DNA from 3 places in the Kitasatospora sp. NPDC051164 genome. Region 1 is predicted to be linked to each of the others. Evidence: riboswitches for the same ligand, from Rfam matches in the RefSeq annotation. Region 1 holds a riboswitch; each other region holds the start of a gene.

Region 1 (6,985 bases):
GGAGATCCCCCTCATGACCGCCCGTACCAAGCGCAACCGGCTCTTCGCGGCCGGTGTGGCTGCCGTCTCCGTCTCCCTCGCGCTGACCGGTTGCAGCAGCAGCAAGAGCGAGGGCAGCGGTGCCCCCAACGCCTCCGCGACCGTCAACGAGGTCAAGGCCGACCCCAACCTCGCCGCGCTCGTCCCGGACGACATCAAGGCGGCCGGCAAGCTCGTGGTGGGCGCGGACGCCTCGTACGCGCCTGACGAGTTCAAGGACGACAGCGGCAAGATCATCGGCATGGACGTCGACCTGGCCACCGCCATCGCCACCAAGCTCGGTCTGAAGGCCGAGGTCCAGGACTCCGGCTTCACCGCGATCATCCCCGGCATCCAGTCGAACAAGTTCCAGCTCGGTATGTCGTCCTTCACGGACAACAAGGAGCGCGAGCAGATCGTCGACATGGTCACCTACTTCAACTCCGGCAGCGCTGTCGCGGTGAAGAAGGGCAACCCGGAGAAGATCGACCCGAAGGACCTCTGCGGCAAGAAGGTCGCCGTCCAGACCGGCACCACCCAGGCCGACGAGATCAAGGACACCCGCAACCCGGACTGCGCCAAGGCCGGCAAGCCGGGCGTCCAGAACGACGGCGACAAGTTCGACCTCCAGACGGACGTCACCAACGCCGTGGTCTCCGGCCGTGACCAGGCGATGATGGCCGACTCCCAGGTCGTCGACTACGCGATCAAGCAGTCCGGCGGGCAGCTGGAGAAGGTCGGCGACACCTACGGCGTGGCCCCCTACGGTGTCGCCCTGGCCAAGGGCTCCAAGCTCAGCCCGGCCATCCAGGGTGCCGTCCAGTCGCTGATCGACGACGGCACCTACAAGCAGATCCTCACCAAGTGGGGCGTCGAGGCCGGTGCGATCGACAAGTCGACCGTCAACGGCGCCGTCAGCTGACCCCTCGTACGCTTCATCTCTCCCCCGAGGCCACACCGTGAACTCTTTGGACAAGGGGACGGCGGGACGGGGACGGCCTGAGACCATCAAGGCCGTCCCGGTCCGTCACCCCGGACGCTGGGCGGGCGCCGTCGTCATCGCCCTGCTCGCGGCGATGCTGCTGAGCGCTCTCTTCACCAACCCCGCTTTCAAGTGGGACATCGTCGGTCAGTACCTGTTCCACGACAGCATCCTGCACGGCATGGTCGTGACGCTGGAACTGACCGCGCTCTCCATGCTCATGGGTGTGGTCGGCGGCGTCATCCTCGCGGTGATGCGCCTGTCCCCGAACCCGCTGCTCGCCGGCACCGCCTGGGTCTACATCTGGATCTTCCGCGGCACCCCGGTGCTGGTGCAGCTGGTGTTCTGGAACTTCCTCGGCCTGATCTGGGCCAAGCTGTCGATCGGCATCCCGTGGGGACCGGAGTTCTGGTCCGGGCAGACCAACGTCCTGATCCCGACCTTCGTCGCCGCCCTGCTGGGCCTCGGCCTCAACGAGGCCGCCTACATGGCGGAGATCGTCCGCGGCGGCATCCAGTCGGTGGACGAGGGCCAGAGCGAGGCCGCGCACGCGCTCGGCATGAGCCGGTTCCAGACCATGCGGCGGATCGTCCTGCCGCAGGCCATGCGGGTGATCATCCCGCCGACCGGCAACGAGACCATCTCGATGCTGAAGACCACCTCGCTGGTCTCGGTGATCTCCCTGGAGGAGATCTTCCGGGCCGGCCAGGTCATCTACTCTCGGAACTACCAGAACATCCCGCTGCTGATCGTGGTCAGCCTCTGGTACCTGTTCTTCACCTCGGTGCTGACCATCGGCCAGTACTACATCGAGCGCCACTACGCCCGAGGCTCCAACCGCACCCTCCCGCCCACCCCGCTGCAGCGACTGCGGGGCCTGTTCGCCGGGAAGCCCGCCCCGAAGACGGACGCCGACGTCGTCCCGGGGCTCGAGGGAGGTGGTCACGTATGACCGATCTGACCAAGACCCCCGCCGACGGCGCCGGGTCGGCCGAGCCCATGGTCCGCGCCGAGAACGTGCACAAGTCCTACGGCCTGGTCGAGGTGCTCAAAGGCATCGACCTGGAGGTCAAGCAGGGCGAGGTGTTCTGCCTGATCGGCCCGTCCGGCTCCGGCAAGTCGACCTTCCTGCGGTGCATCAACCACCTGGAGAAGATCAACGGCGGCCGCCTCTGGGTGGACGGCGAGCTGGTCGGCTACCAGCAGCGGGGCGACAAGCTCCACGAGCTCAAGGACCGCGAGGTCGCCCTCAAGCGGCGCGACATCGGCATGGTCTTCCAGCGCTTCAACCTGTTCCCGCACATGACCGCCATGGAGAACGTCGTCGAGGCGCCGGTCCAGGTCAAGGGCGAGAGCAAGGCGGACGCCCGCGAGCGCGGGATGGCCCTGCTGGAGCGGGTCGGCCTCGCCGACAAGGCGAAGAACTACCCCTCCCAGCTCTCCGGCGGCCAGCAGCAGCGCGTCGCGATCGCCCGCGCGCTGGCCATGAAGCCCAAGCTGATGCTCTTCGACGAGCCCACCTCGGCGCTCGACCCGGAGCTGGTCGGCGATGTCCTCGACGTCATGCGCGGCCTCGCCGAGGAGGGCATGACCATGGTGGTCGTCACCCACGAGATGGGCTTCGCCCGCGAGGTCGGCGACGCGCTGGTGTTCATGGACGGCGGTGTGGTGGTCGAGTCCGGCAACCCCCGTGAGGTCCTCACGAACCCGCAGCACGAGCGCACCAGGGCCTTCCTCTCCAAGGTGCTCTGAACCCCTCCCGTCGGCGCCCGGCAGGCAGCTCCTGCCGGGCGCCGACGTTTTCCCCCTTCGGGTAATAGGCTGGAAGCAGCCAGCCCGTTACCGATCTTCTGGAAGGACCGCCGTGGAGCTCGCCTCGTACGCCGACCTCGCCGTTCGGCTGGTGAACACCGAGGAGCCGGAGCGCGGCACCGACACGCTGACCTCCGTGGAGGCGGTGCGCGCCCTGTTCTCCGACTCCTCCCGGGCCGCCGCGCTCGCCGACGAATCCGACCTGCCCCGGCTGCGGGCGGTCCGGACCCGGCTGCGCGGGGTCTTCGAAGCCGCCGCCGAAGGGGACGAGATCCGGGGCGTCGACCTGCTGAACAGCCTGCTGATGGAGTACCCCGTCAGCCCGCTGATCTCCGGGCACGACTACCTGGACGACGCCGGACGGCCGCGCTGGCACCTGCACCTGGCCGACAACTCGCCGACCGCCACCGCGCACTTCAGCGCGGTCGCCTGCATGGGCCTGGCCGTCCACCTGACCGAACTGGGCGCCGACCGGCTGGGCATCTGCCAGGCCGCGCCCTGCCGCAACGCCTACCTGGACACCTCGACCAACCGCTCCCGCCGCTACTGCTCGGACCGCTGCGCGACCCGGGCCAACGTCGCCGCCTACCGGGCCCGCAAGCGCCAGGAGGCGGAGGCCGCACTGGGCACCGGGGCGTAACAGCCGGGGCCCAACGGTGGGGCGCAGCGGTGGGGCGCGCGGCTAGACCTCCTCCACCCAGACGCCGAGGCGGCGGGCCAGGCCCGGCACCCGGGCCAGCCGCGGGGCGAGCAGCAGCCGCTCCAGCCGGCGGCCCGGCGCCAGCCAGACCGGGCGCGGGCGCAACCGCAGCAGCACCCGGCCGAGCACCAGGTCGTCCGGGACCGCGCCGTAGCTGCGGCTGTCGCTGTCCACCGGGCGGTTGTCGGAGAGCAGCCACCAGCCCCCGGACCGGCGCTCGGCGGCCCGCTTCACCACCAGCAGGTCCTGCTGGAAGGGGTGCCGGAAGAGCACCACCGCCCCCGGCCGGATCGGCGCGCCGTAGCGGACCAGCAGCCGGTCGCCCTCGCGCAGGGTCGGGACCATCGACCGGCCCACCACGTCGACCAGTCCGAACGGCAGCGCGCCGCCCCGGGCCCGGCCCTCCGGTTCCGTGCTCCGTGCCACGACTCCTCCTCCGCGCCGACCGTCCCCAGTCTGCCGTACGGACCGTCACCTGTTCGATGTCCGGATTACCCCGGTTCCGGGTCCGCCTTTTGCCCTAGGCCCACCGCCCGATCGCGAAACCGCGAGGGCGGAAGGGTAATCTCGGGCGCGGGAAGACGATCTAAGGAAGGACTCCCATGTTCTCTCGTCTGTTTGCACCGCGTGCCACCGCTCACGCCCACTGTGACCTGCCCTGCGGCGTGTACGACCCGGCGCAGGCCCGGCTCGAGGCCGAGTCGGTGAAGGCCACCCAGGAGAAGTACCAGGCCAACGAGGACCCGCACTTCCGCGCCCGCGCCATCATCATCAAGGAGCAGCGCGCCGAGGCCGTCAAGCACCACATCTCGGTGCTGTGGAGCGACTACTTCAAGGCCCCGCACTTCGAGAAGTACCCGCAGCTGCACAAGCTGATCAACGACACCCTGAAGGCCGCCTCGGCCACCAAGGCGTCCACCGACCCGGCCACCGGCCAGGCCCTGCTGGACCTGATCGCCGAGGTCGACAAGATCTTCTGGGAGACCAAGCAGGCCTGAGCCTGACGCGTCGCCACCTGACCGCCCCCGTCCGCACCGCCGGACGGGGGCGGTCGTGCGTTCACGTCCGACCCGACCCCGGTAAGGGTTGCTGACCCTAAGTGCCTGTTATGCTGCCGGGGCGTCCGAGGGGGAAGTCCGGTGTGAATCCGGCGCTGACCCGCAACGGTGAGCGCGGCCCGTACCAGCGGTACGGCCGCGCCAGCCCGATCGCCCCCGGCCGCTGACCTCCCGACAACTCGCCGCGGACTGCGAGGGGAACGGCGCCCGGGCACGCCTCCGGCCGGCGCCCGCCCTGGCGCACCCGCGGCCCGAGGCAAGGCGCACCCGTGAACCGCCCACCCGTGAACCTCGCAACCGGCGGCCCGCCCGTCCGCCGCATACCCGCGCTCCCGCTCGCCGTCGGCCTCGCCGCCGCCCTGCTGCTCTCCGTGGTCTGCGGAGTCGCGTTCGGCTCCTCCGGGATCGGACTCCCCCACGTGCTGCGGCTGCTGGGCGCCGGCCTGACGGGCGGTCGGCTGGACGCGGACGAGGCGGCGGCGTACGCCATCGTCTGGGAGATCCGGCTGCCGCGCACCGTCCTGGCCGCCGTGGTCGGCGCCGGGCTGGCCGCCACCGGCGTCGCCGTCCAGGCCCTGGTGCGCAACGCGCTCGCCGACCCCTTCGTCCTCGGCATCTCCTCCGGCGCGGCCGTCGGCGCCAACGCCGTCCTGCTGTTCGGCGCCTTCGCCTCGCTCGGGGTGTGGGCGGTCTCCGCCTCCGCCTTCGGCTCCGCGCTGGCCGCGATGACGCTGGTCTACCTCGCCGCCCGCACCGCGTACGGGCTCACCCCGCTGCGACTGGTGCTCACCGGCACCGCCCTGTCCTACGGCTTCTCCGCCGCCACCACCCTGATAATCTTCGCCGCCGACCGCGGCGAAGCCGCCCGGGCCGCCATGATGTGGCTGCTCGGCAGCCTCGGCGGCGCCACCTGGGGCTCGGTGCCGATCGCCGCCTGCACCGTGCTGGCCGGCCTGGCCTACCTCGCCCGCACCGCCGGCCGGCTGGACGCGCTCGCCATGGGCGACGAGACCTCCGCCTCGCTCGGTGTGGACCCGGACCGGCTGCGCCGCGAGCTGTTCGTGGTGACCGCCGCCGTCACCGGCACGGTGGTCGCGGTCAGCGGGGCGATCGGCTTCGTCGGACTGCTGGTGCCGCACCTCGCGCGGATGCTGGTCGGCGCCGGGCACCACCGGGTGCTGCTGGTCGCGCCGCTCGCCGGGGCCCTGCTGCTGGTCTGGGTGGACATCGCCTCCCGCACCCTGCTGGCGCCCGCCGAACTGCCCGTCGGGGTGTTCACCGCCGTGCTCGGCGTGCCCGCCTTCCTGCTGATGATGCGCCGCCGCGGCCAGGCCTTCGGAGGCCGACGGTGACCGACGCGACCCGCACGACCGACCGGGCCGACGCGGCCGACCTGACGACGGCCCAGGACCTCGACGTCGACACCGTCTCGGTGGAGCTGGCCGGCACCCGGCTGGTCCACGAGGTGAACCTGGCGGCCGCCGCCGGGCAGGTGGTCGGACTGGTCGGTCCCAACGGCAGCGGCAAGTCGACCCTGCTGCGCTGCGTCTACCGGGTGCTGAAGCCGGCCGGCGGGGCCGTCCGGCTGGCCGGCGACGACCTGCACGCGCTCTCCGCCCGCGAGACGGCCCGGCGGGTGTCCGCGCTGACCCAGGAGCACTCTGCCGAGTTCGACTTCACGGTGGCCGAGGTGGTCGCCATGGGCCGGCTGCCGCACCGGCGCGGCCTCGGCGGCCCGACCGACGGGGACCGGGAGCGCTGCGCCGGGGCACTGCGCAAGGTCCGGGCCGGACACCTCGCCGAACGGGGCTTCCTGAGCCTGTCCGGGGGCGAGAAGCAGCGGGTGCTGTTCGCCCGCACGCTGGTCCAGGAGCCGCGGCTGCTGGTGCTCGACGAACCCACCAACCACCTCGACATCGCCCACCAGTTGGAGGTCCTGGCGCTGGCCCGGGAGGCCGGCCCGACGGTGCTCACCGCGCTGCACGACCTCAACCTGGCAGCGAGCCACTGCGACCTGCTGTACGTCCTGCGGGCCGGCCGGATCGTCGCCTCCGGACCGCCCGGCGCGGTGCTCCGGCCCGCCCTGCTGGCCGAGGTGTTCGGCGTTCGGGCCACCCCCGTCCGGCACCCGGAGACCGGCGCCCTCCAGCTGCTGATCGACCGCCTCGACCGCTCCCCCGACGCCTGAACGACCGAAGCCCGGACCCCCGAAGCCCGGAGCCCTCACCGCCGAAGCCTGACCCACCGAAGGAACCACCGTGCGCACCAAGGCCGTTGCCACCGCCGCCCTGCTCGTCCTCGGGCTCACCGCCTGCGGCGCGGAGATCGCCCCGAGGGAGGCCGCCGCCGGCTCCGCCCACTACCCGGTGACCGTGGAGAACTGCGGCGACCGGCTGACCTTCCCGCAGAAGCCCG
Region 2 (6,985 bases), on a different contig from region 1:
GCCGGTGTGGACGCTGAAGGCCGAACGGCGGGCCGCCCGCGCCACCCCCGGGTCCGGGTGCACGCCCGAGACCGCCGTCAGCACCGAGGCCGCCCTCGGGTGCCCGGACTGCCGGGCCCGGGCGAACAGCCGCACCGGGTCGCCCGCCGAGGCACCCTCGACATGGCCCACCAGCAGCTCCGTCTCGCCGTGGTCGAGCACCGCCGCCGCCGTGTCCACCCAGAGCCAGGCCGCGTCGTCCGCGCCCAGTACGTCCGCCGGGGAAACCCCCTCGTCCGCGCGCTCCGCCAGCCACAGCAGCGCGTACGGGCGCAGCACCGGCGCGTCCACCGCCGCCCGCACCGCCTGCTCGGCCGGCCCTCCGGCCACCCGCAGCGCCTCGAAGGCCAGCCCGCGCACCAGCGCGTCGTCTCCCCGTGCCGCCTCCAGCAGCTCGGCCACCGCCCGGTCCGCCGGACGGGCCGCCACCCAGGCGCGGTACTCGGCGCGGGCCGGGCCCGGCGAGTAGTCCGCACAGGCGTTCAGCAGCTCGAAAGCGCTCTGCTCGATGTGCCCGGCCGCGGTCTGCGCGACCGTGCAGATCTCCTCCAGCTTCGCCCGCACCGCCCAGTGGCCGAGCGGCGACAGCTCGGCGGCCTCGTTCCTGCGCGTCAGGGCGCCGACGGCCGCCAGGCCGTCCAGCATCCAGTCCAGGACGGCGGCCACGTCCGAGGGCGAGGCCGGGGTGTCGATCTGCGGCTCCCGGCAGGTGCCGCGGACCGCGGACACCGCGGAGGCCGCGTGCGGCACGGGCGACAGGCCCGGACCGCCGGCCCCGCCGACCCGGCGCTCGTCCAGGCCACGGCGCAGCAGCTCCAGCAGCTCGCTCTCGGCCACCGGACCGTCCACCAGGTGCAGGAAGGAGAGCAGCTGCGGAGCCTGGTCCACGGCCTGCCCGGCCAGTACGGCGAACACCCCGCGCAGCGCGGCGGGCGGCACCGGGGCGAGCAGGGTCCAGGCGTCGAACAGCGCCGACCAGCCGCGCACCACGGCCTCGTCGTCGTGCTCCCAGGCGTGCAGGCGCCAGCCTGGACCGGCCCCGGTGTCCCGGGCCTCCACCAGGCCCACCAGGAGCGCCTGCCCCCAGGCCTTGGCGGCGGCACCGACCGTCATGGCCAGCGCCCGGCCCGCCGCACGGGCGTCCTCCGGGAGCAGTTCACCACGCTTGTCGATCTCCGGCAGCTCCCCGGCCCAGCGGGCGATCCGGACGGCGTCCACCAGCATCCGGCGGGCCAGCGGCGCCAACTCGGCCGGCGCCGGAAAGCCCTCCGGCACGGGAACCCGGCCCCGTCCGGGCGCCGGCGCGGGTCCCCGTCGCCGGGGTACGCCGTTACGGGGTACAACCGCCCCGCTCGGCCTGCCACCGGCTGGCCGGTGGGCCGTACCGGGGAGACGGGTCACCGTCGCACCGGTACCGATCGGAGGCGGGAGCGGGGCATCACGGTCGCGCGGGTTCCGAGACGTCACGTCGAGCAGTCTTCCCCTTGTACCGGCCTTCTGTCACATCCGGTTGTCCGTACGACCGGGCGCCCGGTGGCGACACCTCCGCAAGATCGGGCAACAGAGGCAAACCGCCTGGCCGGAAACGTGTGGCCTGCTCATGCCAGGTCAGTCGCGACGGTTGCTGCCGTCGTTCGAGCAGTCACGGAACGTGAGGGAGAGAGTGGTGTGCGGGGCCAAAAATGTTCCCCTCACGGCGCGGCGATCGCTGCTGGCCGCGCCGAAGCCGTCGGCGGGCGGCAGGGCTGTCGAGCCCGGATCCGGACGGATGGGCGCGCGGGACGGGCCGATCTTGGAGCACGAGAAGTCGGCGGGTCCGACTTCCCGCGCTCCGCACGGGCGGTGGCTCCCGGTCAGAGGAGCGGGGTGAGCCAGCGACGGAGGATTTCGGTGTAGTGGTCGGGGGCGGAGTTCCAGAGGGTGCCGTGGTCGGCGCCGGGGAAGGGCTGGAGGCCGACCACGTCGGGGCGGGCGGCGGCGAGGCGCTCGGCACTGCGGAACGGGGAGACCCGGTCGGCCGGACTGTGCAGGAGGAGGGTCGGGACGCGCAGGTCGGTGCCCTCGGCAATGCGGGAGAAGTCGGCGAGGTCGACGCCGGTGCGGCCCTGGGCGGCGAGGGCGCCGAGTTCGACGGCCGCACCCCGGAAGCCCAGCCGTTCGGCGTCGCCGCGGGCGGTGGCCGGCAGGTCGAGGACCGGCGAGTCGAGGATCAGGCCGCTGACGGCGTACGCCCAGGCGGAGCGGGCCGCCGTCAGCAGGACCATCGTGGCGCCGACCGACCATCCGTAGAGGATCACCCGACCCGCGCCGTGGGCGAGCGCCAGCCGTACCGCCGCCTCGACGTCACGCCACTCGGTCTCGCCGAAGTGGCTGTACCCGTCCGGGGAGGCCGGGGCGCCCTCGTCGCCGCGGTAGGTGACGGCGAGGGCGGGCAGGCCGAGACGGTCGAGGACGGGCAGGACCGGAAGGGTCTGCTGGCGGTCGGCCTCGGGGCCGTGGACGAGGATCACCCACGTGCCGCGCTTGCCGTCGAGATACCAGGCGGGGAGGGCGCCGAGTTCGCCGTCGACCGCGGTCTCGGTGTAGGCGAGGCCGAGCGCCCGGGTGGGGTCGCCGACGTGGACGCGCGGGGTGAAGCGGACCTCGGCGCCGGGGACGAGGGTGCCCCGGTCGGCGCGGACCAGCCGACGGGTGACGCCCTCCTCGTCGCTGTGCAGGACCTCCTCGACGACCGCGTGGCCGCCGTCGTCCCACTCGACCGCCCAGCGGCCGGGACGCAGGCTCTCGGGGCCGCGGCTGAAGGTGATCCGCCCGACGCCGAGGCCGCGGACCAGGACCGGCCCGGACTCCTGCACGGCCGTGACCGGGCGGACCATCCGCTCGGAGGCCCGGCGGCCGATCACCAGGACGACGGCCCCGGCTCCGACGGCGGCGGCCGCCACGACGGCGGCGGTTCCCCAGCGCATATCGATCCCCGCTCTGTTGGTCACGGACCGGACGGTGTTCGTGCACCAGTCCACCGGCGCCCCGGCCGCCCGGCCACCGGGCTGGGCCGTCCGGGTCACTCGGCGCGGGGACAGGGGCCGGCGTCGGGGCGCGGGGTCAGTCCGTGGCGGCGTCGAGGAGGTGCCAGAAGCGGGGGGTGAGGGAGTCGGTGGTGGGGGGTGGGGCGGCGCGGGTGGTGGCACCCCAGTGGGTGGGGACGTGGTGTTCCTGGTGGAGGACGGTGAGAGCGGCGGCGAGGGTGTCGGCGGGGGCCGGGACGATGCGGGCGAGGGCGCGGAGGTGGGGTTGCCAGCGGCCCGCGACGCACTGGCGGAGGAGCCGGCCGAGGGCCTCCCGGCGGCCGGTGGCCTCCACGAGCTCGGGCAGGGTCAGGTCGAGGACCTCGGCGAGGGCGCGGGTCTGTTCCTCGTCGCCGTCCCATTGGCCGGTCAGTTCGGCCTGCCGGTAGGTGTCGAGGATGGTGCCGGTGCGGTCGGCGACGGCGGCCTGGCCGAGTTCACGGGCGACGCGGTGGTCGCGCAGCCGTACCGGGCGGGTGTCCATCAGCTTTGCGGTGGGGCACCAGAGGGCGCGGGCGAGGGCGATGAACTCCGGTTCGCTGGGGCGCAGCTCGCCGGCCTCCCAGGCGAGGACGTGGGTGGGCAGCAGCCGGACGCCGTGCGCGGCCATGCCCTCCGCGACCTGCTCGGGGGTCAGGCCGAGGCCGGCCCGGTGGGCGCGGGCGGCCGCGGGGGAGAACGGCACCGGAGGCGGGACAGTGGGGGTCTTTCTGCGACGCATGCCACCGAACGGTAGGCGCGGACCGCGGTGCGCCCCAGCGACCGAACCCACGAAGCGGCCGGTCCGGGGGCGGTGCTCCGCTGGGCGATCCCACAGCGCGTCGGGGCGGTGCCCGGTGTGACCAACCCCTCCGTGACCTCGGTTGACTCCCGGTTCGGCCGCGTGATGGGATCCTGGGGCCAATCGGAGGCATGGAGAGGAAGCCGGTGCGAGTCCGGCGCGGTCCCGCCACTGTCACCGGGGAGCACGCTCGGAATGATCGCCACGGCGGGCCGTCAGAAGCCGCTGGAAGGCCCCGGGGGTGTGTCCGACCCGGAAGCCAGGAGACTCTCGCCCCCGCTACGTCGATCCAGGGCGCGGACCCTGAGTGAGGACACGCACGCGATGCAGGCTGCCCCGCCCCACCGGACTCCGAGCGGCCTTCCGCCGAGCTGTCTCCCGGTGAGTTGTCTTCCGATCAGCCCCCTTCCGGCGTTCGTGCTGTGACCGTTCGTCCTGTGACCGTCCGTCCTGCGACCGGACGCCCCCTGGCCCGCGCCGCCGCGTTCGCGCTGGGCGCCGTCGCGGGCTACGCCGCCGACGCCCGCTTCGCCGACCCGCGCCGAGGCCACCCGGTGGCCGTCTTCGGCAGCGCGGCGACCCGGTTGGAGCGGCGCCTGTGGCGCGACGACCGTACGGCCGGGGCCGGGTACACGGCGCTGTGCGTGGGCGCGGTCGCGGCGGGCGCGCTCGCCCTGGACCGTACGGTGGGCCGGCGCCCGCTGGGCCGGGCGGCGCTGGCGGCGGCCGCGACCTGGACGGTCCTCGGCGGCACCTCGCTCACCCGGGAGGCCCGCGCCATCGGCCGCTCGCTGAAGGACGGCGACCTGCGGGCCGCGCGGGAGCGGCTGCCGCACCTGTGCGGGCGGGATCCGAGCGCCCTGGACGGGCAGCAGATCGCCCGCGCGGTGGTCGAGTCGGTGGCCGAGAACACCGCCGACGCCGTGGTGAACGCGCTGGCCTGGGGCGCCCTGGCGGGCACGCCCGGGCTGCTGGCGTTCCGTGCGGTGAACACCCTGGACGCCATGGTGGGACACCGTTCGCCGCGCTACGCCCGGTTCGGCTGGGCCTCGGCCCGGCTGGACGACGTGGCGGGCTGGCCGGGCGCCCGGCTGACCGCGCTGCTGACGGTGGCCGCCGCCCCGCAGCCCCGGACGGCCTGGCGGGTCTGGCGGCGCGACGGCTCCTCGCACCCGAGCCCGAACGCGGGCCAGGCGGAGTCGGCGTTCGCCGGCGCGGTGGGCGTGCGGCTGGGCGGCACGCTGCAGTACGGCGAGCGCGTGGAGCACCGTCCGGTGCTGGGCACGGAGCTGCGGCCGGTGACGGTGGACGACATCGAGCGGGCCTGCGCGCTCTCCCGGCGGGTGGGCGCGCTGGCACTGGGTACGACGGTCGCGGGGCATCTCGTGATCAGGGCGTTCGGTAAGAGGAGGGGTGGGGCATGAGCAACGCGCTGCTGGTCGCCGGGACGACCTCGGACGCGGGCAAGAGCGTGGTGACGGCCGGTATCTGCCGCTGGCTGGCCCGCCAGGGTGTGCGGGTCGCGCCGTACAAGGCGCAGAACATGTCGTTGAACTCCTTCGTCACCGCCGACGGCGCCGAGATCGGGCGCGCCCAGGCGATGCAGGCGCAGGCCGCCCGGGTGGAGCCGGAGGCGGCGATGAACCCGGTGCTGCTGAAGCCCGGCGCGGACGGCCGCAGCCAGGTGGTGCTGCTGGGCAGGCCGGTCGCCGAGGTCGGTGCGCTGGACTACCGCGAGCGCAAGCCCGTCCTGCTGGAGCGCGCCCTGGAGTGCCTGGCCGACCTGCGCCGCCGCTACGACGTGGTCGTCTGCGAGGGCGCCGGCTCGCCCGCCGAGATCAACCTGCGCGACCGCGACATCGCCAACATGGGCCTGGCCACGGCCGCCGGGCTGCCGGTGGTGGTGGTCGGGGACATCGACCGCGGCGGCGTGTTCGCGGCGATGTACGGGACGCTGGCGCTGCTGTCGGCGGAGGACCAGCGGCACGTGGCCGGCTGGTTCGTCAACAAGTTCCGCGGCGACGCGCGGCTGCTGGCGCCCGGGCTGGAGATGCTGCACGAGCTGACCGGCCGTCCGGTGCTGGGCACCCTGCCGATGCTGCCCGGACTGTGGCTGGACGCCGAGGACTCGCTGGACCTGTCGACGGTGGTGGACCGGGTCGACGGGCGCGGGCCGCTCGGGGCGGACGTGCTGCGGGTGGCCGTGGTGCGCTTCCCCCGGCTGTCCAACTTCACCGACCTGGACGCGCTGGCGCAGGAGCCGGGCGTGCTGGTGCGCTGGGCCACCAGACCCGAGGAGCTGGCCGACGCCGACCTGGTGGTGCTGCCCGGCACCCGGGCCACCGTGGCGGACCTCGCCTGGCTGCGCGAGCGCGGCCTTGAGCCGGCGCTGAAGGCGCGGGCGGCGGCCGGGAGGCCGGTTCTCGGGGTGTGCGGCGGCTACCAGATGCTGGCGCGCGGGATCGTCGACGAGGTGGAGTCCAAGGCGGGCGCCGTCGACGGGCTCGGCCTGCTGCCGACGCAGGTGCGGTTCGGCGCCGAGAAGGTGCTGGCGCGGCCGGTCGGCGAGGCGTTCGGGCACCGGGTCGAGGGCTACGAGATCCACCACGGGGTGGTGGCCGTGGAGGGGGGCCAGGCGTTCGTCTCCGATGGCCGAGGGCAGAGTCTGGACGGCTGCCGGGTGGGCTCGGTCTGGGGCACGACCTGGCACGGCGTGCTGGAGAACGACGACTTCCGTCGCGAACTCCTGCGCGAAGTCGCCGAGTTGGCGGGCCGGGCGTTCGTCCCGGCGCCGGACACCTCCTTCGCCGAGGCGCGCGAGGCCCGGCTGGACCGGCTGGGCGACCTGATCGAGGAACACGCGGACACCGACGCGCTGTGGAAGCTGATCGAGGGCGGGGTGCCGGCGGCCGGATCGCTGCCGTTCCTGGCGCCCGGGGCACCTGGGAGTGACGCATGACTGACGTCCGCTATCCGTTCACCGCGATCGTCGGCATGGCCGACCTGCGGCTGGGGCTGCTGCTGAACGCGGTCTCCCCGGCCGTGGGCGGCGTGCTGGTCCGCGGCGAGAAGGGCACCGCGAAGTCGACCATGGTGCGCG
Region 3 (6,985 bases), on a different contig from region 1:
CCTCCTGGCCTACCGGCACCAGGGCGGGGTGGACCTCCCCGAGCTGCTGGCCGGCTTCCTGCGGGCCCTCGGCACCGAGCCCCCGGCGGCGGAGGCGGAGCGGTTCACCACCTTCCGAACCGTGACCGCCGAGCGCCGCTGTCTGTTCTTCCTGGACAACGTCGAGCACGCGGCCGAGGTCCGGGCACTGCTTCCCTCCAGCGGGCTGGTGGTGGTCGCGAGTCGGCGGCGGCTGCCCGCGCTGCGGACGGACGGCGCGGAGGTGCGGCAGCTCGGGCCACTGAGCGCGACGGCCGGCACCGACCTGGTGCGGGCCTGGCTGGGCTCCGGGCGGGGCACCGACGCGGAGCTGGCGGAACTGGTCGAGCTGTGCGGCGGGCTGCCGCTCGCGCTGAACGCGGTCGGGAGCCAGCTGCTGGACCAGGACCACCTGCCGGTCGACCGGGTGGTGGCCGAACTGCACGACCGGGAGGGCAGGTTGGCGATGCTGGAAGACGAGGACAGTGATCTCGGCGCGACGTACGACCTGGTCTACGAGCGGCTGTCGTCGGAGGCCCGGGCGCTCTACCACCTGATCGGCGTGCACCCCGGCCCCTTCGTGTCGGCCGAACTGGCGCATGCGGTCGGCGTGGCGCGGGCCGGGCAGGCGATCAAGCAGCTGCGGGCCGTCCACCTGGTTGACGAGGTGCTGGACGACGACCGCGAGGCCCGCTTCCGGGCCCACGACGTGGTGCGGCTGCACGCCTACGCCCGGGCGCGCGAGCTGCCCGACCACGAGGAACTCCTCGCCGGCGTCGTGGCGTACTACCGCGGCCGGGCCTCGCTTGCCGACCGTGCGATGGCCAAGCAGCGACTCCGGTTGCAGGACCCGAGCGGCGACGACCTGCCGCGCTTCGCCTCCGAGACCGCGGCCCTGGAGTGGCTGTACGCCGAACGGGCGAACTTCCGCGCGGTCGTGGAGGCGGCGGCCGAGCAGGGCTGGCACGGCGAGGTGTGGCGGCTCTGCGAGTCGCTCTGGCTGCTTTACCACGACCGGAAGCTCTTCCAGGACTGGATCGCCACCCACCGGCTCGGCATCGAGTCGGCACAGTGGGACAACCAGCCGGACGCCGTGGTGCGGATGCGCAACCAACTGGCCCGCGCCTACCTCGACCGCAAGGAGTACCCGCTCGCCGCCGAACAGTTCGCGCTCGCCACGGAGCAGGCGCCGCTGGTCACCAACCGCCAGGTCGTCGGCGTGCTCTACGAGATGGACGGCCTGCTGTGTCTGGCCGACGGTCGCCCGGGCGACGCGGTGGAACGGTTCACCCTGGCCCTGGCGGAGAACCGGGGCGACGACCACGGCGAGATCGTCCAGACCTACCACCTGGCGCAGGCGTTGATCGCCGACGGCCGGCCGCAGGAGGCGCTGGCCGTCCTGGCCGAGGCCACGGCCCAGGCCGAGGAGTCGCACGACAACGACATGCTGATGAAGCTGCCGCTGGTGCGCGCCCGGGCCCACCGAGCGCTCGGACAGCTGGACCTCGCCGTCGCCCAGGCCGAGGACTGCGCCCGGCAGGCCGGGCAGCGCAGCCAGTACGCGAAGGAGGCGCAGGCCCACACCCTGCTGCTCACCCTCGCCGAGGAGCAGGGCGACGAGGAACTGGCGGAACGCAGCCGCGAGCGGCTGCGCCAACTGTCGAGCTAGGCCTTACGGTCCGGGGTCTATGGTCTGGGCCCTACGGTCCGGTACGGAAGGACACCCGGGTGCGGCGCTCGCCGGTGCGGATGGTGAGCCCGTGCTCGGGGAGGGCGGCCGGGTCGCCGCCGTCGGCGAGCCAGCAGGCGACGGCGGAGCCGAGCAGCAGCGGATCGACGCTGGGGGCGGTGCCCGTCCAGTCCGGTTCGGCGCAGGCCGCCAGCAGCAGGCCGGTGCGCAGCCGGAGCAGGTGACGGTCCGGGCCGAGGGCGGCCACCGCGACGGCGAGGCCGGGGAGTTCGGCGGCGGAGTCGGCGAGCCAGCGTTCGGCAGGGCGCTCGGCGTGCACCTCGGTCCGGGCGAGGACCTCGGCCGTGTAGCGCAAGGCGTCGCCGGGATGCTCGTCGGTGAGGGCGTGGAAGCCCCGTGGGCTGTGGTCCTTCGGGTCGAAGGGGTAGCGCCGCAGGCTGACCTCCGTCCCCTCGCTCGCGCCCTCGACGTCGTAGGCGGTGGGCCGCTCGGCGGCTCCGGGGCCGAGGACGGGCTTGGGGTAGGGCGGCAGGGCCGGTTCGTCCCCTGGTTCGTCCAGTTGCTCCAGGAAGGAGTAGAGCAGTGGGCGCAGCACCCGGGCGGATTCGCCGCGGCGGGCGAGTGAGCGGTCGGTGATCTCGCGCAGGTCGGCAGGGTCCCGGGCCAGGGCCTTCTCGACCTGGGCGGGGAGGTCTCCGTCGGGGTCGAGCACGGGTGCGGCCTGGCCGAAGGCGTAGCTGGGGGAGCGCGGGTCGAGCTCGGCGGCGCCGGTGGCGACGAGCATGGTGGGGCGTTCCAGGGCGGCGCCGTAGAAGGAGACCGAGCCGTGGTCGCCGATCATGACGTCGGCGGCGACCAGGGCGGCCTGCCAGCCCTGGTGCGGCGGGATCAGGCGCAGGCCCATCCGGCGGGCGGCGTCGAGCAGGGCCTCCGGGTCGTGCCGACTCCAGATGTTGGGGTGCAGGACGACGGCCACGGTGTACTCGTCGGCGGGCAGCCGGCGGACCAGGCGCTGGGGCAGGTCGGGGCGGCGGCCGAATAACGAGTGCTCGCTCCAGGTGGAGTTGACGACGACGAGCCGTCGACCGTCGACGGCGCCGAGTGCGGCGCGGTAGGTGTCGCGGGAGCGTCGGCTGTGCAGCATCCGGTCGAAGCATGGGTCGCCGACCACGTGGGCTACGTCCAGTGCCTCGGGGCAGGAGTCCCGTAGGCGGTCCAGTTGCTCGGGGTGGGAGAGGCCGAGGACGTCCACGAACACCCGCCCGCGGTAGGTGAGTTCGTTGCGGGACAGGCCGGCGGCGCTGACCGTGTCGCCGGTGGACTCGGTCACCAGGCGGTTGTAGCCGGCGCCGTGCGGGAGGACGACGAGCCGGGCGTCCAGGCGGTGCATGGAGGAGTGGACGGCGCAGGCGACGGCCAGGTCGAAGCGGTGCCGGACGGCGTCCTCCCAGTCCAGCACGGTGAAGCCGGGCAGGCCGTGCAGGTACTCGTCGAGGGCGCGGTCGGCGAAGGCGGAGCCGGGGTTGACGGTGAAGTACCGGGCGATGCCGTCGGGGTTCAGCAGGGTGAGGACGTCCAGGACCCGGGTGGCCGAGGTGAGGGTGCGGGCGACCGCCAGCACGCGGGCCTTGACCGGTCGGGTGTTCCAGCGGTCGGCGGGCCAGACGTGGGGGTGGGACGGCACACCATGATCGTACTCATCCGGGGTGGCGCGCCGGGTGCTGTTTCCCGAGTGTCGGTCAGCCCGCCGCTGCGGTGGGCTCGTGGTGCTCGGCGGCGGCGCACGCGTCGAGGAGGGGGCGCATGTCCTCGTCCACGAGCCGGTAGCGCACCACACGTCCGTCCTTGTCGCCGGTGACCACGCCGGCCGTGCGGAGCAGCCGCAGGGCCTGGGACACGGCGGTGTCGCGCATGCCGGTGGCGACCGCGAGATCGGTGACGGCGAGCGGGCCGGCCCGGTGGAGGGCGAGCAGCAGGGAGAGCCGTCCGGGGTCGGCGAGCAGGGAGAACCGCTCGGACCAGGACCGGACGTGCGCGGCGTCGCCGATCGCGGCGATGGCCTCGCAGACCCGGTGTCCGTCGATGGTGCGGTGGCCCGCGCGGTCGGCCGGTACGAGATGCATGCGGACATTCTTGCAGGCGGCGTCCTGTGATCCTGGACACCTGCGCAGGTGCGCAGCCTTGCATGGGTCGGGCGTGGCCCCTACGGTGTAGCCCGCCGTGGTGCTCGGGAAGACCGGTGACGGACCCTCAGGGGTCCGGATTCCGGAGCGGCCCTCGCCACTGTGATCGGGTCACTCCTCCGTCCCCGGAGGAGTGTCGTCCGTACCCACGACGCCACTGGGTGCCTCGCGCACCTGGGAAGGCGGGTATGGACGTCCCGTAAGCCAGGAGACCGGCCACGGCATCTCACGAAGTGATTCCACGAGGTGCTGGAGCGTGATCCGAAGATGACCCTGCCCGAAACCGCCGCCGCAGACGTGAAAGCGGGCGTGAGAACGGTCCCGTCCGTGCTGCCCACCTTCCGGTGGAAGCGCGAGGACACCGTCCGTACGGCCGGGCTGATGGGGGTGATCCTGGCCATGCACGTGGTGGCCTTCGGGACGCTCATCTTCCTGGTCGCACCCGAACGGTACGCGGTCGGTACCCAGGTCTTCGGGGTGGGCCTGGGTATCACCGCGTACACCCTCGGCATGCGGCACGCCTTCGACGCCGACCACATCGCGGTGATCGACAACACCACCCGCAAGCTCATGGCGGACGGCAAGCGGCCGGTCTCGGTGGGCTTCTGGTTCGCCCTCGGGCACTCCTCGATGGTGGTCCTCATGTCCGCCCTGGTGGCGGGCGGCGCGCAGCTGGCGAGCACGCTGATGGACGACGACTCGGCCACCCACAAGTGGCTCGGCATGATCGGGACGACCACCTCCGGCGTGTTCCTCTACCTGATCGGCGCGCTCAACCTGGCGGCGCTGCTCGGCATCATCAAGGTGTTCCGGGCGATGCGGGCCGGGCAGTACGACGAGGCGGAGCTGGAGGCGCACCTCGACTCGCGCGGCTTCATGGCCCGGGTGCTGAACCGGGCGACCCGCTCGATCACCCGGCCCGGGCAGATGTTCCCGGTCGGCATGGTGCTGGGCCTGGGCTTCGACACCGCGACCGAGGTCACCCTGATGGTGATGGCGGGCTCGGGCGCGGCCTCCGGGCTGCCCTGGTACGCGATCGTCTGCCTGCCGCTGCTGTTCGCGGCCGGGATGAGCCTGTTCGACACCCTGGACGGGACGTTCATGAACTTCGCGTACCAGTGGGCCTTCGCCAACCCGGTTCGCAAGGTGTACTACAACCTGACCATCACTGGGCTGTCGATCGCGGTGGCCTTCATCATCGGCACCATCGAGCTGGTCGGCGTGCTGCACGAGAAGCTCGACCTGACCGACCCGGTGACCGGCTGGATCGCGGACATCTCGCTGGACAACGTCGGCTACGCGATCGCCGGGCTGTTCGTGGTGGTCTGGGCGGTGGCGATCGGGTACTGGAAGCTCGCCCGGGTCGAGAAGCGCTGGGCACCCGAGGGGTTGTGAGCCGGAGGGCATGAGAGTGGCTCATGGGGCCGGGGCATGAGCCGCGCTCATGCGGCAGCGCCATGAGCTCGCCTCATGAGGTCGGGCCATGAGGACGGCTCATGCGGCCGCCCCATGAGGACAGCTCATTGGGCAGCGCCATGAGCGTCACTCATGCGGCCGCGAGCAGCACCCGGCCGGAACGGTGGAGATCATCCGGGTCGACGAGGGCGAGCCGGCCCTGGTGCACGACGAGCGCGGACACCCGGTGCCGGTCGGCGGCACGGTCTTCTTCGGCGCCTCCTACCCGCACGTCTGCCGCAACCCGGGGCGGCGGACGCCGGCGTCGACCATGGTGTCTCCGTCCCGCCGCCGCGCTGACCCCTGTCGTCGCGCGCGGAACGGCGCCTGCCCGAGGTGTCCCGGGGTTCCGTCGGGAGTGCTCGGCGGGCGGTTCGGCCCGGGGGTTCGTAGGCTCGACGCATGGCGGATGCGTACGCGGGTCGGCGGGAGCGGGTGAGGGAGCACTGCAGTGCGGCCGGGGCCGATGCGGCGCTGATCACCCGGGCGGCGAACGTGCGGTATCTGACGGGCTGCGCGCCCTGTGGAGCGACCTTGCTGCTGACCAGGGAGCGGGTGTTGCTCGCGCTGCCGGACGACCTGCCGCCGGACGACTCCGGGGAGCACCTGATCGCCCCGGACGTCCCCCAGCTGCCGGTGGCGGCCGGGGCGGACACCGCGCTGGCCGCCGCGGCCGCCGCGGCGAGCTTCGGGGTGGCGGCTCTGGCGGTGGAGGAGCACGACCTGACCGTCAGCCGCCACCGGGCGGTGGCGGGCCTGGCCGAGCGGGCCCGGTTGGTCGACCTGGGGCAGGTGGTCGAGCGGCTGCGGGTGGTCAAGGACGAGCACGAGATCGCCGATCTGCGGATCGCCGCCGAGATCGCCGACCAGGCGCTCGGCGAGCTGCTGGAGTCGATCCTGGTCGGCCGCACCGAGCGGCACCTGGCGATGGAGCTGGAGCGCCGGATGATCGACCACGGCGCGGACCGGGCCGCCTTCCCGGTGTCGGTCGGCACCGGCAGCCACTCCGGCCAGGCCGCCCACCAGCCGACCGACCGCCGGGTGGAGGAGGGTGACTTCCTGACCGTGGTGATGGGCGCGCAGTACCGCGGCTACGGCGTTTCCACCGCCCGCACCTTCGTGATCGGGGCCGCGCCCGCGCCCTGGCAGGTGGAGCTGCACCGGCTGGTCTTCCGGGCCCAGCGGGCCGGCCGGGAGGCGCTCGGACCGGGCGTGGAGCAGTGCGTACCCGACCGGGCCGCCCGGCAGGTCCTGGAGGCGGCGGGCCACAGCGAGGCCTCGCCGCACCCGGTGGGCCACGGCATCGGGTTGGAGATCCGGGAGGCGCCGCGCCTCGGTCCGTCGGACATGGGTAAACTGGACAGCCGCGTGCCGGTCACCGTCGGCCCAGGGGTTCATCTCCCGGGCAAGGGTGGTGTCCGGATCGAGGACACGCTCGTCGTCCGCCCCCTCGAAGAGGGTGGGCCCGAGTTGCTCACCATCACCACCAAGGAGCTCCTCGCCCTGTGACCGCGGCCGCTCGACGGCCGTGGGCGGCAGGACGCAATCCCTTGGTTCCTTGACAGCTATATCCAGGAGTAAGTGCGCCCGTGGCTTCCACGAACGATCTCAAGAACGGCATGGTCCTCAAGCTGGACGG

Evidence for each region. Region 1 has a riboswitch for cobalamin ahead of ACIBEC_RS05925 (iron ABC transporter permease). Riboswitches for the same ligand answer to the same signal wherever they lie in the genome.
Region 2: linked by a shared signal. The riboswitch ahead of ACIBEC_RS35290 (cobalamin biosynthesis protein) and the one ahead of ACIBEC_RS05925 (iron ABC transporter permease) in region 1 are both predicted to bind cobalamin.
Region 3: linked by a shared signal. The riboswitch ahead of ACIBEC_RS04075 (HoxN/HupN/NixA family nickel/cobalt transporter) and the one ahead of ACIBEC_RS05925 (iron ABC transporter permease) in region 1 are both predicted to bind cobalamin.

What each region holds. Positions count from the first base shown of each region.
Region 1 is NZ_JBITFB010000003.1:207,988-214,972, forward strand. Features, by position in the region: gene ACIBEC_RS05895 (ABC transporter substrate-binding protein) at 14-940, shown strand; gene ACIBEC_RS05900 (amino acid ABC transporter permease) at 978-1,952, shown strand; gene ACIBEC_RS05905 (amino acid ABC transporter ATP-binding protein) at 1,949-2,752, shown strand; gene ACIBEC_RS05910 (CGNR zinc finger domain-containing protein) at 2,865-3,452, shown strand; gene sodX (nickel-type superoxide dismutase maturation protease) at 3,495-3,857, opposite strand; gene sodN (superoxide dismutase, Ni) at 4,115-4,510, shown strand; cobalamin riboswitch at 4,611-4,746, shown strand; gene ACIBEC_RS05925 (iron ABC transporter permease) at 4,855-5,922, shown strand; gene ACIBEC_RS05930 (ABC transporter ATP-binding protein) at 5,964-6,758, shown strand; gene ACIBEC_RS05935 (ABC transporter substrate-binding protein) at 6,829-6,985, shown strand, end outside.
Region 2 is NZ_JBITFB010000029.1:56,307-63,291, reverse strand. Features, by position in the region: gene ACIBEC_RS35305 (hypothetical protein) at 1-1,506, opposite strand, end outside; gene ACIBEC_RS35300 (prolyl oligopeptidase family serine peptidase) at 1,893-3,029, opposite strand; gene ACIBEC_RS35295 (helix-turn-helix transcriptional regulator) at 3,142-3,825, opposite strand; cobalamin riboswitch at 4,021-4,155, shown strand; gene ACIBEC_RS35290 (cobalamin biosynthesis protein) at 4,323-5,309, shown strand; gene ACIBEC_RS35285 (cobyric acid synthase) at 5,306-6,844, shown strand; gene ACIBEC_RS35280 (putative cobaltochelatase) at 6,841-6,985, shown strand, end outside.
Region 3 is NZ_JBITFB010000002.1:337,583-344,567, reverse strand. Features, by position in the region: gene ACIBEC_RS04090 (AAA family ATPase) at 1-1,687, shown strand, start outside; gene ACIBEC_RS04085 (hypothetical protein) at 1,719-3,392, opposite strand; gene ACIBEC_RS04080 (metalloregulator ArsR/SmtB family transcription factor) at 3,448-3,831, opposite strand; cobalamin riboswitch at 3,913-4,127, shown strand; gene ACIBEC_RS04075 (HoxN/HupN/NixA family nickel/cobalt transporter) at 4,159-5,286, shown strand; gene ACIBEC_RS04070 (aminopeptidase P family protein) at 5,749-6,855, shown strand; gene efp (elongation factor P) at 6,936-6,985, shown strand, end outside.